4 regions of the Rossellomorea sp. ABR4_012 genome follow, and region 1 is predicted to be linked to each of the others. Evidence: riboswitches for the same ligand, from Rfam matches in the RefSeq annotation. Region 1 holds a riboswitch; each other region holds the start of a gene.
The links. A riboswitch is a leader RNA that binds a small molecule or an ion and turns the genes downstream of it on or off. The one in region 1 is predicted to bind cyclic di-GMP.
Positions count from the first base shown of each region.

Region 2: linked by a shared signal. The riboswitch ahead of ACXAFV_RS03145 (hypothetical protein) and the one ahead of ACXAFV_RS04470 (hypothetical protein) in region 1 are both predicted to bind cyclic di-GMP.
Region 3: linked by a shared signal. The riboswitch ahead of ACXAFV_RS00645 (EAL domain-containing protein) and the one ahead of ACXAFV_RS04470 (hypothetical protein) in region 1 are both predicted to bind cyclic di-GMP.
Region 4: linked by a shared signal. The riboswitch ahead of ACXAFV_RS03100 (anti-repressor SinI family protein) and the one ahead of ACXAFV_RS04470 (hypothetical protein) in region 1 are both predicted to bind cyclic di-GMP.

Region 1 covers NZ_JBSWVK010000001.1:904,313-908,697, forward strand. Annotated here, with positions in the region: gene ACXAFV_RS04460 (murein hydrolase activator EnvC family protein) at 1-1,071, shown strand, start outside; cyclic di-GMP riboswitch class I at 1,337-1,425, shown strand; gene ACXAFV_RS04465 (hypothetical protein) at 1,573-1,845, shown strand; gene ACXAFV_RS04470 (hypothetical protein) at 1,924-2,241, opposite strand; cyclic di-GMP riboswitch class I at 2,264-2,357, opposite strand; gene ACXAFV_RS04475 (class I SAM-dependent methyltransferase) at 2,685-3,260, shown strand; gene ACXAFV_RS04480 (cytochrome c biogenesis CcdA family protein) at 3,577-4,290, shown strand; gene ACXAFV_RS04485 (response regulator transcription factor) at 4,303-4,385, shown strand, end outside.
Region 2 covers NZ_JBSWVK010000001.1:608,878-613,262, reverse strand. Annotated here, with positions in the region: gene ACXAFV_RS03165 (transposase) at 1-181, opposite strand, end outside; gene ACXAFV_RS03160 (hypothetical protein) at 339-665, opposite strand; gene ACXAFV_RS03155 (helix-turn-helix domain-containing protein) at 869-1,282, shown strand; gene ACXAFV_RS03150 (YwzD family small protein) at 1,367-1,525, opposite strand; cyclic di-GMP riboswitch class I at 1,732-1,807, shown strand; gene ACXAFV_RS03145 (hypothetical protein) at 2,075-2,740, shown strand; gene ACXAFV_RS03140 (efflux RND transporter periplasmic adaptor subunit) at 2,763-3,995, shown strand; gene ACXAFV_RS03135 (alkaline phosphatase) at 4,104-4,385, shown strand, end outside.
Region 3 covers NZ_JBSWVK010000001.1:128,102-132,486, forward strand. Annotated here, with positions in the region: gene ACXAFV_RS00640 (ABC transporter permease subunit) at 1-1,748, opposite strand, end outside; gene ACXAFV_RS00645 (EAL domain-containing protein) at 1,944-2,612, opposite strand; cyclic di-GMP riboswitch class II at 2,743-2,824, opposite strand; gene ACXAFV_RS00650 (DNA-3-methyladenine glycosylase) at 2,933-3,517, opposite strand; gene ACXAFV_RS00655 (DmpA family aminopeptidase) at 3,615-4,385, opposite strand, start outside.
Region 4 covers NZ_JBSWVK010000001.1:598,187-602,571, forward strand. Annotated here, with positions in the region: gene ACXAFV_RS03085 (class D sortase) at 1-175, opposite strand, end outside; gene ACXAFV_RS03090 (helix-turn-helix domain-containing protein) at 172-513, opposite strand; gene ACXAFV_RS03095 (TasA family protein) at 745-1,401, shown strand; cyclic di-GMP riboswitch class I at 1,795-1,928, shown strand; gene ACXAFV_RS03100 (anti-repressor SinI family protein) at 1,963-2,097, shown strand; gene ACXAFV_RS03105 (helix-turn-helix domain-containing protein) at 2,128-2,448, opposite strand; gene ACXAFV_RS03110 (YwpF-like family protein) at 2,541-2,981, opposite strand; gene ACXAFV_RS03115 (single-stranded DNA-binding protein) at 3,242-3,616, shown strand; gene ACXAFV_RS03120 (hypothetical protein) at 3,635-3,808, shown strand.

The DNA of each region.
Region 1 (4,385 bases):
AACAAAATCGCAGAAAAAGCGAAAGAAATTGATGAGACAAATGCAGAAATCAATAAGCTTAAAGAAGAAATCAAAGCATTGGAAGAAAAAATCAAAGAGCGTAATGAACTTTTAAAAGAACGTGCACGTGCGATTCAGGAAAAAGGCGGCTCTGCAAATTATCTTGATGTCCTTCTTGGTGCGGACAGCTTCAGCGACTTCATCAACCGGGTCACTGCAGTAAACACAATTGTGAGTGCAGATAAAAAGATCATGGACGAGCAAAAGAGAGACCAGGAAGAACTAGAGAAAAAGAAACAAGAAGTTGAAGGTAAACTAGCTCAATTAGAAAATGATAAAGCAAGTCTGGAAACATTAAAGCAAGACTTAAACAGCGAAAAAGCACAAAAAGCAGAACTATTCAAGCAGCTTGAAAAACAGCAGGCTTCCCTTAAAGTTGAGAAAGCGGACCTGGAAAAAGAATCTAATGAACTGGCTAAAATGGAACAGCAAATCGGCGGAGAAATCCAGGCAGAGCAGGCACGTTTAGCAGAACTTGCCCGCCAGCGTGAACTTGAGAAGAAGAGACAAGCTGAAGCAGAGGCTGCGAAACGCGCAGCAGCACAATCTGCAAGCAGTGGCGGAGGTTCTTCTGCACCGGCACCAAGCACACCTGTAAGCTCAGGGACTTGGACAAGTCCTGCATCAGGTACGATTACAACTGAGTATGGATGGGATACTCTTAACGGGAAAGCTCGTTACCACTATGGTATCGATGTCGCTGCCCGCGGAAGTGTGCCGATCGTTGCAGCAGCTGACGGATATGTCATCAAGAGCCAATACAGCTCCAGCTACGGTAACGTTGTGTACATCACTCACTCAATCAACGGAAAAACCTTCACTACAGTGTATGCGCATATGGCTTCTTCATCAGTAAGCAGCGGCCAGCCTGTAGATAAAGGACAGCAAATCGGTTACATGGGTAACACAGGTTATTCCTTCGGACAGCATTTACACTTTGAACTTCATGCAGGTTCTTGGAATGCATCGAAATCCAACTCTGTAAACCCACGCCAATATATTAATTTCTAATAGAATAGTATTCTATAAAAAATCCTGCCATATGTTTATGGCAGGATTTTTTTGGATAAAAGTGTAGAAAATTTTTCTTTTTCTATTCTTTAATATTCATAAAAGAATACTTCCTGACCCTTACAAATCATACGTTATAATGTATAATGAAATTAATGTCGAAAAAGAAAATATTTACACCAAAACTCTTTTAAATCCTGATAATTATTGGTACTATAGTATTATTAAGGAAATATAATATGTATCATTTGAACTATAAATCAACCTTCGATAACGGCAAACTAATTCGAAAGATTAGGACGCAAAGCCACGGATCTAACGTTTTCATAAAACTATGACCGCCGGGTTACCGAAAAGGATTGGAAGATAAATGAACGCTGTCGCCGTTTGTCAGCTTCATTTATTGCCCGCCATTCTTTTTGGCGGGCATTTTTATTGGTTTGATCCCAGCGTCACTGCAGGCAGGCAAGGTAGTTCTGAATTAAGAAAGGAGATAAGAGGATGGAACAAGTATATATTTCTGACGTCAGAAGACAATTGAGAAGTTTTTGCAGGAGAAATCGTTCCTCTTTAAAGAATTTCAGCTCCTACACAGCGGAAGAGATCAGCGATATGGTGTTAAGCAGGCTGGGCTTTGAAGAGGTTAAGAAAATCGTAGACGATATCCAGCTGATTGACCGCAGAGGCGGAAACACGGGATTTTACTTGGTGCTTATTTTAGAAGCACTAAAGGGTTCACAACAAGCCAGTTCAGATGAGAGAGCGATTATATAATAAAAACCGGATGTCTTCTTCTTTTGACTGCCGGTTTTTTGTTATTTATATAGATTCTTCGGTAAGATCAATCCTCAATTATGCAGACATTGACAGCCACTGTTCCAGGTTCTTTTCAGCTGTACGGATATCCATTGTTATGTTTGTAAGGAACTCAAAATGAGGGTCCCTTTGACCCTGGTGCTTCAATAATTGGAAGATAGTAGGCTTTTGATATTTGATCACCGTCATCACTTCCATCATTGGCAAGTAAGCTTCTTTAGGCTGAATTCGTAAAAAAGAGCGTATGAGCTGGATATACTCTCCTGCATGCTTTTGTTCATCGCTTCGTAATTCAATCAATGCATTTAACCTGCATATATGACGTTTAATCGTTTGCAGTTCTTCAAAAGTCATTATGATTTCCCCTTTATCCTTTGTTGGCGGCCCGGCTATCCTAGCGGCAGTCCATTGTCCCCCTTAGACCCGAAGCTTTGCGTCCTTCCTTTTCAGGAAGTTTGCCTTTTTCAACAGAACCCTGTCAAAAAGAAATCCACCTTACTTTCATTTCCACTACTTGTTCTATACTGTTAATCGTAAATGAAGATAAAGTAATAGTTCTAAAATACCAAATCTGATACTGCGTCAAAGTCATTCTACTTGATAGGTGGCAAGAAAAGCATCATACTTACATACATAAGAGGGTATCTTAGTACAGATACATGTAGCGACTATTGTTTAAATGGTCTATATATCAGTAAAAGTGAAGAGAATAGTTTAAAAACAATCATTCGTCGATAGTCTGCCTCAACAGACGTCGTTACTTAAAAAAACTAACCAATAAAACGGAGGGACCAACCATGCAAGGACACGGCCACCTTTTTGAACACCACAAAGCATCAAAACTGCTCGACCCAAAGCGGAAGAAAATGGTGCCGGTGGACAAAGTACTCGAGCTTCTTCAACTGAATAAAGATGACCTCGTCGCCGATCTCGGATGCGGAAACGGCTACCTGACACTTCCAATTGCAAAGTCGGTAGATACCAAGGTACATGCTGTCGACCTTCAGCAAGAGATGCTCGAATATCTGCAGCACCGTGCAAAAGAAGCGAATGTAACCAATATTGAGTATGAAAAATCCTCATTGGAATACTTAAGTTTTAACAAGAACACCCTGGACAAGATTGTATCTGCATTCGTCCTGCATGAAGTGCCGAATCTGACCAAAGTATTTCAAGATTTAAATGACATGCTGAAAGACGACGGCCTATGGCTCATCCTTGACTGGGAAGCGGTGGAATCGGAAATGGGACCTCCGCTTGAAGAACGGATTCCTTCAGAAGAGCTGGCACATCAGCTGGGGACAGCCGGTTACGAGACGACAGTAGGACATCTGCATCCGGCTGTTTATTATATTGTTGTGCGTAAGGGATGAGAGGGTTGAATTGTTGGTGCCAGGTGTTTGTGCCTGGCTCAAATCGTCCGAATTATGCCAGGCACCGTTCATGGTAGTAAAACTGTACCAGGTTCACACCACCAGAAAAAGTAAGATCAACTGTAACAGGTGCAAAAATCTGAGCCAGGCTCAATTCGGCAAAAATGAGCCTGGCTCAAAATACCGAATCGTACCAGGCACCCCAAAATCCAAAACTATCCCCATCAATACCACCCCCCAAACAAAAAATCCCCACCCCTTAACAAAAAATTAACATTCCCCCGCCATACTATTGGTATAAAGGAGTGAACAATGTATGGCAGAGGTATCAATATGGTTTGCCCTGGCTGCGGGGGCGCTGTCGTTTTTCTCGCCGTGTGTGTTTCCGCTGCTGCCGGCGTATGTAAGTCATTTGACCGGCGGGCAGGCTGAAGGCGGCCGGATCCAAGTAGATAGACGAATCGTGCTTACCCTTTCGTTTGGCTTCATTGCAGGGTTTTCGTTTATCTTTATTTTAATGGGGGCATCGGCGAGCTTTCTCGGCGGGTTGTTCTCCGAGTATCGCATGTACATAGAGCAAATCGCAGGGATTCTGATCATCGTGTTTGGTTTGCAGATGATGGGCTGGATTTCGTTTTCGTTTCTGATGAAGGGCGGAAAGCAGTTTGAAACGAAGAAGAAAGGAACAGCATTTGGGTCGGTCCTGCTTGGAATGGCCTTTGCGAGCGGGTGGTCGCCTTGTGTAGGGCTGACGCTGTCTTCGATCCTTTTACTTGCAGGTGCAAGCTCTACGCTGTCTCAGGGAATCACGCTTCTGGTGGTCTATTCCATCGGGCTTGCCATTCCGTTTCTCATCATCTCACTCATGATCACGAAAACATTCACGGTCATGAAGAGGGTAAACAGGATCCTGCCGAAGCTGGCAAAAATCAATGGAGCCGTGATGGTCGCATTGGGGCTTCTCGTTTTCAGCGGAAAAATGCAGCAAATCTCCGCTTATCTTTCCGTATTCAGTCTTTTTTCAACCTAGGAGGAAATGGCCGTGAACGTTCAGAATAAAAGCATCCTCGTCGTGGAAGACGATGCAAAGATCCGGAAACTGATCAAGATATTTCTTGAAAAAGA
Region 2 (4,385 bases), 300 kb from region 1:
GGAGATGGTTCGACATGAGGCAATATGCATGGAGCTTAAAGGGATACTTCTCTTTCGTGTCGAGGAGATATGATAAATACTTGCTCCGGTCATCGTCCTGAATAAAAATGTCCTGCTTCCGGTTTCCCCGGCAGTATACATGGTAGGTTCCCGGTGTCCATTCTCGGGCCCGTCTTGGCATTGAATCACTCCTATCGTGAATTTGTGAATTTTTCAAAAATCTTCTTACAGTTATCTATTCGACAACAATCATCAAAAACCTGCCTGGATGCATACAATTTCAAAGATCCACCCTGCACTGCGTTAAAGCAGTGAGGGACGGGCCTTTAAATATGATTCTACCTTTTCTCTTTCTTCCCTGTGTATACAATCCGCTCGTTTTCTTGAATGAAACAGGTAAGTTTATTAGTATGGGTGGGTTCATGATGAGGGTCGATAGTATATAGTTCGTAAAAATTTTTGTCGTTTTCTTTTTTGTTGGAAAAGAAGTGCACCCGTTTTTTTCCGTAGTCCCCTGCCCGGAAGTAACTTTTCTTTTTCTTCGTTACGTGAAAACTTATCTTGCTGGAAGCAAAGTCATTTCGGTTCCAACTCTTTTCTTTCCTATCAATTGTTGCTGCATTTCCATCACTGTTTCTCGTACTTCCTTGTCTCTGCTCTTTCATTCTTTTCTCCACCCTTCCTCCTTTTACAACAACAAATGACAATATTTTACTTTTTTATCATACTACTGATTAACGGAATTTGGTACAGTTAATTTTTTTAACAACAAATTGAAAAGTACATTAACTTTTCAATTCGTCGAATAATCCAGATACCGAAGTTAAAAAGATTATCTTGAAGGAAAAAGGGATAGTCGGTGAAACGTATGGAATTGGAATTACACGAAGAATTACAGCGGTACCGAAAAGAAGTACTCGATTTGTCTCAGGGAGAAGCTGCAGAGCGGCTGAACATCGGATCAAGCAGTCTGTCGAATTATGAACGCGGCAAGAGGGAAATACCTTCAAAGATGCTGCGCAGATTTAAAGAAGTGTATAAAATCCCTACGGAAGAAATGAACCGGATCATTTATGGAGAAAAAGCAGATGGGTACACCCCTGACCCCATGGTCTTGAGGGAATCATTCGAAGATGAGGAAACAGCTGCAATCATCCAAATGCTGAATGATCACCCTAAATTAAAGCGCACATTAGCTTCTCTCACCTATCAAACAGAAAAGCGAAAAGAAAAATTCGCCAGCCAGGCAAGCTCCCTCTACAACTACGCTCAGGATTGGTGATGAATTGTAGGGACGGGCCTTTAGCTCGCTAAAGGCCCGTCCCTCGTTACTTTAACGTGAAAAAGCACTCTAAAACAATTTGTTTTAGAGTGCTTTTTCATTTTGTAATGTATATTCACTTTGAAGTTCTTGTTTTAGCCAATTTAACATTTTATTTGCATCCATGTTTCCCTGCTGTCCTTTGTCGAATGCTTTTTGCATGACAGAGAGAACATGCTGCTCTTTGCTGACTTTCTTGCTCAAAAAGACAACCTCCTACAATTAAAAACAGTTTCTACTACTTTATTACACTAGTTGTCGAAAGTTCAAACATCAATTAATAGATATATTACCAGATTTATACACATAACAAAAGGAATACTTTTAAGAATAATGACTTTTTTCCTATTTTTATCTTTTATGTTTATTCCGATATAGAGGAGGGAAAATGATACACTATATTGTAAGGTTCTGACTAAAGGCAAAATCATCGAAAGGTGATGACGCAAAGCTATAGGGGCTATCCAACGCCAGCCAGCTACCAAAACCAAGGAGTGATAAATTTGTCGTTTTTAACACCAGAAGAGATAATGATTAAAAAGAAAAAAAGAAAAATTATGATGTACATAGGAATTTTCACCGTAACTGGTATCGTAATAGCAGGAACCACACTTCTCACATATGGTTTCTAAAAAAGGCGTCTTTTGACGCTTTTTTTTATTGGTTTCTTCTATTATTCTACAATATATGGAAAAGTTCTCGTTTTTTCGATAGAATATTAGATGCAGCCTATACTACTTGGAGGAAACCGCTATGCTAAAAGAAATAAATATATTTAAGGGACTAAAAAGCCCTTCTTTCTTTTTCTATGACCTGTCAACCACGGAAAATCCAAAGGGGTACCTAAAGAACATATTTCGTATGATTCTGTTATCCGCCTTAACTTTTGGTTTGATTTCCTCTTTCGGTATAGGAATGGATCCACTTTCAAAAGAGTTGAACAAACTTACCCCTGCTTTACTTGAATTAGAGAAGTTCCTGTTTTTCGCAGGAAGGATCCTTAACGGGATATTCTATTCCATCATTATTATATTTATTCCAAGTATCATTTTCTGGACGATTTCCGAGAAAGGTGAATACCGAAAACTCGTCATTGTTCAAGGATTAGTACTGCTTATCTTATTACTTGAGAGATTGACCTACATCCCATTATCTCTATTCTTCTCACTGGATTGGTTTTCGTCTCCACTATCACTCGGAGTCATCGCCCAGTACATAACAGCGAAACCTTGGGTCATTTATTTCTTAGGCAGCTTTTCCTTATTTAAAATCTGGATTTTCTACATCCAATACAAAGGGCTTAAACGTCTTACCGAACAAAAAAACTGGCTGATTTGGACAGTCATCTTACTAACGAATCTATTCTTCTGGGCCATCACTGCATTTTTAGCCTATATCGATTTTTCAACATTAATTTAACGTCTAAAGGCTGGGATCATTTATGAATAAACGAAAACTATTATACACCGGTCTCTCTTTGTCTCTCCTATTTGTAGGGACGAATGCTTATCTAATTGAAAAAGCAAAGAGCAAAGTCGACCGGGAAGTCCGGATTGAAGAGTGGGACGCATTCGATAAAGACGACTTACAAAAAGAGCTCTCTAAATCCGGTGTCGCCACATCTGCAGAAGAAACCTACCTTTATTTCAACGATGAATTCGGCTCCTTCAAGAAGTTCCTCGTTAAAGAAGGCGACGAAGTGAAATCAGGAACGCCTCTATATGAGTACGAAGTCACTGATTTTACAGGGCAGAAAGACGTCCTCGAATCAGAAGTCGACCAGCTCGAAGATGAAATCGACAGCATCGAAGACAATATCTCGGATTTGGAACGGCTCGAGAACTCACTCCCTTCTTCTTATGATGAAGAGGAGATGCCGCTCGAAGCAAGTGCCCTTGAAACAGAATATGACATTAAGAAGGAAATCGCCTCTCGGGAACTTGAAATTGACCGACTGGAAAATCAAATCGACAGCCTAGAGCGTCAAATTTCAGACCTTCAATCATATGAAACGACACTGACAGTCGAAAGCAGCGGGGATGGTATCGTCAAAAACCTTTCCCACTCTGTCCAGAATCCATTGATCACAATCGCTTCTGAAGCTACGGTGATTACGACTGACTTAACGGAAAAAGAAATCATGGACGTTGAAGAAAACATGAACGCAAAAGTACAGTCCGAAGTAGAGAAGAAAACTCAAAAAGGGATTGTTACTGATGTCTCTTCCCTTCCTAAAAGAGATCCTCACATAGAAACGGACAGCATGTATCCGATAAAAATTCAGCTTGAGGACGAAGACAACAAACTGCTGCCTGGCCACCATGTACTAGTGTCAGTGATCACCGATGAAGTAAAGAACACTCTGGTCGTACCGGTGACGGCTGTTGAAAAATCAGGCTCAAAAAAACATGTCTGGGTGCTGACGGATAAAGGTGTAGTGAAAAAGAAAACCGTTGAAACCGGACTGCAGGTAGACGGCAAGGTGCAAATCAAATCCGGCGTAAAAGCCGGCGAATATTTCATCGTAAACCCTGATGAAATCCCTGCTTTGAGAAATGGCGCTTCATTCATTACCGCTCTCGATTGGGATAAAATCAAGTTGAGAGATTTGAAGAAAATGGACCGGCCGACTGTTTTGGAAAATCTGTTGTTAGGAATATTAGAAAGAAAATAATGTTTCGAGGAGACCCGCCCTGATTTGGAGCGGGTCTCTTTTATACATAGTCTCTTTATGAGTGTTGATACTAAGTGTATCTGACACTCATTTAAAGGAGACGATTCCATGAAAACCTTCAAATCTGCACTCATTGTCATCATCCTTCTGTCCCTGCTTGCATTCTCTTTCCCTTCCACCTGCGGATTTGCCGCCACCCCTCCCAAGAAAAATGTCATCTTCATGATCATGGACGGCACAAATTCCGATATCGTCACACTTTCAAGATGGTATAAAGGTTCCGGACTCAACCTTGATAAAATCCTTGTCGGAGGCGTACGAACCTATTCCGGGGAATCTGCCATCACGGATTCTGCGGCTGCAGGAACCGCAATGTCGATCGGGGAGAAA
Region 3 (4,385 bases), 780 kb from region 1:
GAATATCTGGCTGAGCTTATTAAGCCTGACCATTCAAAGGTCCCTGATTTAGGGGGATCTGGCATATCTCCACCCGAAATGATGGTCCCTCCAAGAAATAGGTGGAACAAGCCTAAATGTACTAGAATCAATAGAGTCTGAATAAACTGGTGGCCGAAGATAATGAACAATCTCGGTGCAAGATGAGGGAATAAGTGGGTCCAAAGCAAATGCTTATTGCTCCCTCCCAATAGTTTCGCAGATAGCACAAAATCCTTTTTCCCTATCAGCTTCATTTCATTTCCGATTAATACCGTGGTTAACGGCAGTACGAGTATCGTGAGGACCATTGCTTCAAACACAAGGCGTTCAAACATTGAGTTATCCCAACCAAGTACGGGCAATCCCCATAAAACAGGTCTAAGCAGCAGGTATGCAATCAAACTCAGTGGAAGAAAGTGTATGGAATCAATCAGCCGATCGAGCCAATTCTTCCTTCTTTCTTTTAGATGAAAATGATAAAACACTCCTAAATAAAATCCGCCTATGACCCGTAATAAGGCAACAATCAAAGCAAACAGCAGCGTATATTTCGCCCCGACAATCAGTTGATCCATAATGCTGTACCCATAAATATCCGATCCAAGGATCATTTGGTCGGACGGTTCATGCGGAGGACCTGAAACAATCCGGCCTTCATCATTTTTCAGATATTTAATGTAATGGATTGGATTCTCCTTAAATAACGGGTAGAGAAAGCTATACATAATCATAATAAACAATGCACTGCACCCTAAAGCAAACTTAGGGTTGTGCATATGCTGCCACCACAATTTTCTGATGGCAGCAAGCCATCCCCATATCCGCCATTCAGTCCATTTTGTTTTGTCCTTTTTATACTTGGTGTCATCTTCATTACTGGCTGAATTAACCCACAGGTATACACCCTGATAAACAACGAAGAAAGGCGTGAAAATCAGAATGAGCGAAATGGCGATGACCATCGGCCTGAAATCCTGCACGATATAGTATGTGATTCCTCTCATATTAAAAATGGTTTCAATGACAAATAAGCTTGAAAGCATTCCCCAAATGATGATTTTTCCATGATAAAAAAGGCTTGGTGAAATATTTTTAGATACATGGGACAACAGGATTTTTCCCTTGGACATGCCTTTACTCTGAGCAAATTCAATATGAGGCTTTAAGAGTTCTTCTTCTGTTATCAGAAGAAGAATACGAAAGAACGAGATCATCGGGATGATCGAGAGGGTAATCATGGGTGCAAGATAGACTTTTTCATCTCCCAGTTCCGTAAACTGCATGAGCTCGAAGCCGAATTTTTTAAAGACGAAGACAATGAACAACTGGAGCATGAAAGCAAACATAAGATCCGGAACAGTTTCCAGGAGGTTCAACAGTTTCTTTAGAGGTGATGATAACCAACGGGGAAGAAATACCGTAATGATAGTCAAAATAAGCCCGAATCCAAGTCCGATTGCCAAGGCCCCGCCTAATACTTGCAAAGAATACAGATAAGGGCCCCAAAGCATATCCATGAAATGTTCCGTATATCCTTTATATGAATAACTCCAATTTTCTTTATCCCAAAACGCAAAGAAAAACTTAATCACTTCTTCGGAGTACCCGATAAAGTTATACAGTCCCCTTTCTCTCATGGCTTGAGGGGCAACGCTGATGGCAATGATCCCTAGAAAACCAAGAAAATAATAGAACACGAATTTTAGTGGAAACCTCAAAAATCTCATAGTAATCCCCTTTTTATCTTTTTCTTCAGTTTAATGGATAATGTAAATTTTTTCAATTTTATTTCAATTTTAACAATTCAGTATCAAATAAATAGCGGAACGGCTCATTGAGACACAGCAATAAAAACTTTTAAGCATATAAAAAAATCAGGACACTCAGTCATGATGGTGACTAAGCATCCCGATCTTCCTTATTTATGCCAGCAGCTGACTCGGACGGCCCAGAAAATAGCCCTGCCCGATTGTGATGCCAAGTTGCTTGGCCACAAGCATATCTTCTTCCTGTTCAATTCCTTCTAAAATGATGAGTGTATCGCTTCCGTAAAATTGATTAAAGAAAGAGATAAAACGCTGTTTCCTTTCACTCTCAGCAAGATTTTTTGCAAAGTATCGATCAAGCTTGATAATGTCAGGTTCAAATTCTATGGACTTTTTTATAGAGGCTGTTCCTTGCCCGAAATCATCAATGGCATATAAAACATTGTATTGTTTTAGATTCTTTAGAGCCTTCAGCAATAACGGATTCTGCCAGAGCTCATCTGAAGTTGATTCATTCAGCTCGAAAACAAGGCGCCCTTGAAGTTGAGGGTAGGTCTCCATGAGATAGTCGAAATATCTATGAAAGCTTGGATGTAAGATCGTGGTCACATACACATTCAAGAACAGTTTTCCGTTTTGATTCCGATTATGCAAGAATCCCTCGATTGCTTTTGAAATCGATAAGGTATCAAGCTTATACAATATGTTAGCCCTCATTGCTGTCAAAAAGCGTCTCTGGATTCTCCTGATGTGTATTCCTGAGCAGCGCTTCATATCCGTAAAGCGATAGACAGCGATCAATTGTGTATAAAGGCTGATAATCATGATAAATAAAGTCCTCTTGAAAAATCGTAAATATATTCATAAAACCCCTGTACTCTCTTTATCGTATGTTTTTGGAACAGAACTCTTTTTCTTAAATAAAAAAACCACATGAAAGAACGCTTGGATTACGTTCGTATGTGGTCGGTTGCGCTACTAGCTCCCCTGAATGTAAGCGCCCATCTATCATTCAGGTTCACAGCTCCCAATGCGAAATTTATCATTTTATGTAGAAAACAATCTTAATAAGTAAAATATACCATAAAACTAGTACATTGGGAGTATTTTTTCATTATTTATTTGAAAATTTAGAATCTGTTGTGCTATCTGGAAATATAAAGGTTCCCTTTAACCCAGTAGCGCCATGGATAATCCCTTGCTTCCCCTGTGTTATCGATGCCGATTCTTTTACCGGAAGCAATTTCGGGAGGGGTATACCCCTCCGCGATGATAAGCGGCGGTTCAGTATAGAACCTCCCATAGTCCTCCATGGTAATCCCTAAAGCTTTCGTCAATTTACCTGGACCGCTCGTCCAGTTTTTCATCGGATGGCCTTTTCTTCTTTCTTTCATTAACTCCAGGCCCTCCAACGGTTCGACCGCCCTGATTAAAATAGCGTTCGGCACCCCGACTCCAGCGGATACCACATTGACGAGGCAATGAGTATGCATCAAATATGTATATACCCGGCCCGCTTCATGGAACATGATTTCCGTCCGCTTTGTCCGGCGATTTCCAAAGCTGTGGGCGGCCCTGTCTTCGGGACCCAGATAAGCTTCAGTTTCCACGATGTAGCCTGAAGCGATTCCTTCCTCGGTTTCTTTTACGAGCACACACCCTAAAAGTGATTGAGCAAGATCTAAGGTGGGCAGTTCGTAAAAAGAGAGAGGCAAAGGTGTGTAGTTCATCTTTTTCACATCCCTTACGTAATCCTTCCTTTTATATTTCCTCTTTTCCTGGAGGAAAAAACCTTTTATGATGGCAAGACTTTGCTTTCCTTTTTCATTATCTCCTTAAACAGGTCAGTCGCTCCAATGGAATGGCTTCCACTCTCCGGTCATTTCTTCCTGTCGTCGTTTCCGCTTTAGCCAAGGCATTCCATATTGCTTCCTCGACACTATCAACAGCCATTTCAAAAAGTGTTGAAATAATCTCACCATCTTCTTTAATGAACGAGTATGTTAATGTATTGTCTTCAGATGGTTGATGCGGCACCTTGTGGGCTGTGGAAAACGCAAGGACAATATCACCGCTTCCGTGGGCCGCATAAGAACCGGTCCTTGAAAGGCCGAATGACGCCCGCTTAGCCAGCCGCTTAAGCTGCCTTTCATTCATCGGAGCATCTGTTGCCAAAATAATCATAATGGATCCATCAGGAACCTCACCCTCTTCCTTTTCAACTTCCACAGGGATGCGCAAATCACTGCGTCTGCCGAAATTCGTTACCACAAGCGCACCTACCGAATATAGCTCTTCGCTAAATCTGTGCTGCCGTGAACTTGTCCCAATGCCTCCCTTATATCCTAGACATAGCATTCCAGTTCCTGCGCCTGCACACCCTTCTTCAACCAATTCCGAGTGAGCTTTATGTATTGCTTCTTTCGCATCTTCAGGGGTCACATGGAGCCCCCTGATGTCATTCAGATACCCATCATTGCACTCCCCGACAAACACATTGACCGTCCCTGTTGTATCTCCAATCTCCGGGCATTCCTCCATTAAATATTGGACCGTCCCCTTCATGACATCCCCGACAGAAAGTGTATTGGTCAGCAT
Region 4 (4,385 bases), 310 kb from region 1:
CACTTGAATGATCTGTCTTATCATTTCCAATTGCCTTTACGATGTTAAGTGCATCTCCCAATGCTTTCTTTTCCTGTAGCTCTTGATTTATTATTTGATATCCGGAAATCCCCAATAACGCCCCGCCGCCAATCAGTAAGACAACACTTAAAAATTTTAAAAAATGAATTTTCACATGCTTTGCTCCTTTTTAAATTGGATAAATCGGATATAATCCAGAAAGTCTTGTTTGGTAAGCCCTTCTTCTATAGCTTTTTTAACTAACTGCAGCCATTCTTCATCGATAGAAAGACTTTCCGATTTGAATTCAAGTAATTGGCTGAGTGATATATTCAAGGTCTCAGCTAATTTTTGAAGAACCTGTATGCTGGGGTTTTTTTGCAATCCTCTCTCAATTGAGCTTATGTAGGACTTAGAGATTCCTGCTAAATGTGAGAGCTCATTGATCGTCATCCCCCTTTCTTCCCTGTAATGTTTTAAGACCTCACCTACCAATGCACTCAGCCCTTTCATAAATCAGATATATTCATTATATAGAACAAAGTGTAATTTATAAAAAACGAAAAAGTGAGCATTTAAGAGTTAATTCTATATAAAGAACGAAATAGTAGTAGAAAATCAATAAAATAAAGAAATTTAATCCTTTAAAAATAGAATCTAGTTTAATATACTGAAATCATAAGTTCTTTAAAAAGAACAATCGGAGAAATGCAGGAGGAAAAACATAATCAAAGGAGACTTAATATGAAGAAATTTAATAAAATCATTAGTATTTTTATCATTTTTTTGTTTTTGTTTACTCCTGATAATTTACAAGCAGAAGAGAACAGTAAAGTACAAGGAGATATAGATATCTCTATTAGTCCATCACCGGTTTTGTTCAATCTTACAAATGTTAAACCGGGGGATAAAATATCAAGAAAAATAACAATATCAAATAACGGGAAACAGGATTTCCGTTATCTTTTTTCTAACACATTTTTAAGAGGATCTGAAAAGTTCTACAATGAATTAATCTTGGAAATCAGTGATATGAAGGAAATTTTGGTAAAAGGAAAAGTTAAGGATTTCAAAACACTAGATCTTCGAGCTTTAGAAAGTAGTTCTTCTGAAACATTAGGAATTACCATAGAAATACCATATGAGCTTGGGAATGAATTTCAAGGGTTATCGACAGAATTTCAGTTCAGTTTTCTGGTGGAAGGACCCGATGGTGCAGTTACTCCAGTCGCTGGAGGAAATATCTTACCTGATACAGCAACTGAATATTTCAAATATTTATTGATGGGAAGTGTACTATTTATATTGGGAATATGCTTATACATGTTTACAAGGAGAAAGTTTGTATCAACAAAAATTAAACTCCCTGAAATTTCCCTTAAAGAAAGGAAAGAAGTATAGTATGTATAAAAAAATATGTACTCGCTGTAAAAGAGCATCCTTCAGCAGTTCGGAAACCGGTCAATGGATCTGTCCATCCTGTGGACATGATTTGACTAACCACTCTTTTTATAACTCCAACACTTTCCATAATATTAATGATAAAGTCCTTCCTTTGAAGAAAAAATTAGAAGCTTACCAAAATCAACTAAGTAGTAATTATTCGCAGTAATTCGACATAAGTATTCGTCGTTTCTTTTAACAAATAGCACATTATAGATAAAGTCGTTAAACTCCTGTCAAAAAACAACAAACTATGTAGGAAAAAAGTGTAAAAATAATTGTCAGAAAAGACAAAAAACAACAGTTTTAAAGGTTCATCGTTAGTATAATGGGTATAGTTCTAAGGGGCTAGTCAGACAAAGGCAAACCTATTGAAAAGTAGGGACGCAAAGTCACGGGTCTAAGGTAAGAAGATGTGAACAAATTGAAATCAACCTACATAGAAAAAATGCACATTGGACGACTAAGATGGCTGGATTGCCTGAAATACATATATGTATTTTGGGAGGAATGGTATTGATGAAGCGTGAACTTGATCTGGAATGGATTGAACTAGTGAAGCAGGCACTTGATGCAGGGATTTCAAAGAATGATATTAGAGAATATTTACAAAATCATAGCAAAAATGCAGCTGAAGAATATAAAATCGTATAATGTGAAAAGTCTTGCAGAGACTGCAAGACTTTATTTATTTCCTAATTTCCATTTATTAAATTCAATAAACTCACGGAACTGTTCCTTTGTAATACCAGAATCCATCGCTTCCTCAGCAATTTTGATCCATTCGCGATCGACTGCTGTGTTTTCGGATTCATCGTGTAATAATGCGTCCATCGAGATTCCCAAAGCGGCAGAAACCTTTTCTAAAAACTGTATGGATGGGTTTTGTTGAATGTTGCGCTCAATGGAGCTCAAATATGACTTGGCAACCCCAGCTTTTTCGGCCAGCTCTGTCATAGACATTCTCTTTTCCTGTCTATACTTTTTCACTCTCTCCCCAATCATTGTGGACACCTACCTATTGAATCGTATCGATAATCTTATTATAACAAACCGTCAACATCTACTCTATAAGAAGTTTACATATTCTCGTAAAATTAGACGCTCGGTTTTGATGTAACTGGAATGCGCGGCTTGGACACCATCTTCTCGCGGAATTCTTTCATCAATTCTTCACCGGAATATCCTTTTTGCAGCAAGTCGTCCAACAGTAGCTCGGCATACTCGTTGCGCTGCTTCTTTAATTTTCCTTCAAATAAAATACTCATCCGGCCGTTCATTTTCTTGATGCAGCGTATGGACGTCATGAAAGCGGCAGGATCATTGGCTTTATGGGAGATGACGACCTGGATTTCCAAATCCCCCTTTTGCTGCTGGGCCTTTTGAAAAAATTCAATGTGTTCTTGTGACATATACGTTTCGACAAGCCACGTACTCTTCTCATCCTCTTTATTGATGATCAAACCGTCCTCAATATCAAAATCCTGGAGTTCATCATTATCAACTACCTGCAGTGAAATCACTTTAAAAGTTTTCATGAACGAACATCTCCTATAAATAGGTTATTATTAAAAATTATATCACAGCGTAAAAAGAATCCATAATATCAAATTGTGTTAAAAAAGTCTGATTTCTGATATTTGGGCTTATTTTGCGTTGAAAATCGGAAATCTCCCTAGGCGAATTTGCCAAATTTGAGGCTGCTTAGGCTCTGAAATTCAGAAATTAACGATTTTACAAGCTTAGGAGGGGAGGGTAAGATGAAATTATTCCAAAGAGAAAGGAGTGAAGAACAAAGGTGATCAATCAAGTAACCCTGGTGGGAAGGCTGACCAAGGATCCCGAAGCGAGGAAAACGATGGAAGGCAGGTCGGTCCTCAATGTAACGGTTGCCGTCAACCGCCAGTTTAAAAACCAGCAGGGACAGGTGGAGACGGATTTCGTCATGTGCAAGATATGGAACAAGGCGGCCGATAACACGGAGAAATATTGCCGCAAAGGCTCGGTCGTCGGCATCACCGGCCGCATTCAAACCCGCAATTATGAAAATGATCAAGGAAAAAGGATCTATGTCACCGAGGTAGTGGCTGATTCGATACGATTCATGGATTCAAAGCCGCAGCCTGACAGAGAACAGCAGCCGGCGAAAGAACCGGTCGAACTGCCATTTTAAAAGAAGGGAGGGGCACATATGGCAACCCTGCAATCGCTGGAACAACGAATCGATCGACTAGAAAAACTGAATGAAGACCTGATCAAGAAAGTAGCACGTGCCAACGTCGAGAATTTCTACCTCTCACAACGGGTAACCGCACTCGAGCAAGGATATGAACACCCGAGTGCCATTCTGCAGACTACATCTTAAGGAACCTCGATTTCTCTCCAACTTAGAACCCTTCAAACGTACATCCTATTCGTAAATAATTTCTGTCCAACCTATAAGTGTTTGTCTCAAAGTCCAATTGTCATCATGTCACCGCGTCATCCCTCTAACATACCTCGTTAGAAATAGAATATCGTAAGGAAGTAGTGAAGTAGTTTTGTAAGTTCCCCAATATGTCTTCATGTAGGGTCGGTTTCCATTGGAGCCGGCTGTTTTTTTGTGGTTTTACAGAGAGAGGAGGAGAAAAGTTGGAGCTTGCTAGTTCAAAGACAAGGAAAAAGCAGCCTAGCCTCCATATATGAGCCATTCTGGGGAAATATGATCCATTTCCAGGATTTATGGTCCATTTTCCAACTTTATGATCCATTCGACAAAAAATACGTTCCATTTTAGAAGTATATGATCTTCTGAGAATTATTCTAATTTAGGAGGGGGATAGCAGAAACATCATTGACTCTGCTGATCACCGCTGTTGATTTCCGTGGAAGACTTCGCTTTCCGCGGGTGACCCGTGAGCCTCCTCAGCTTCGCCTCCGGGGTCTCACATTGGCCACTTCTC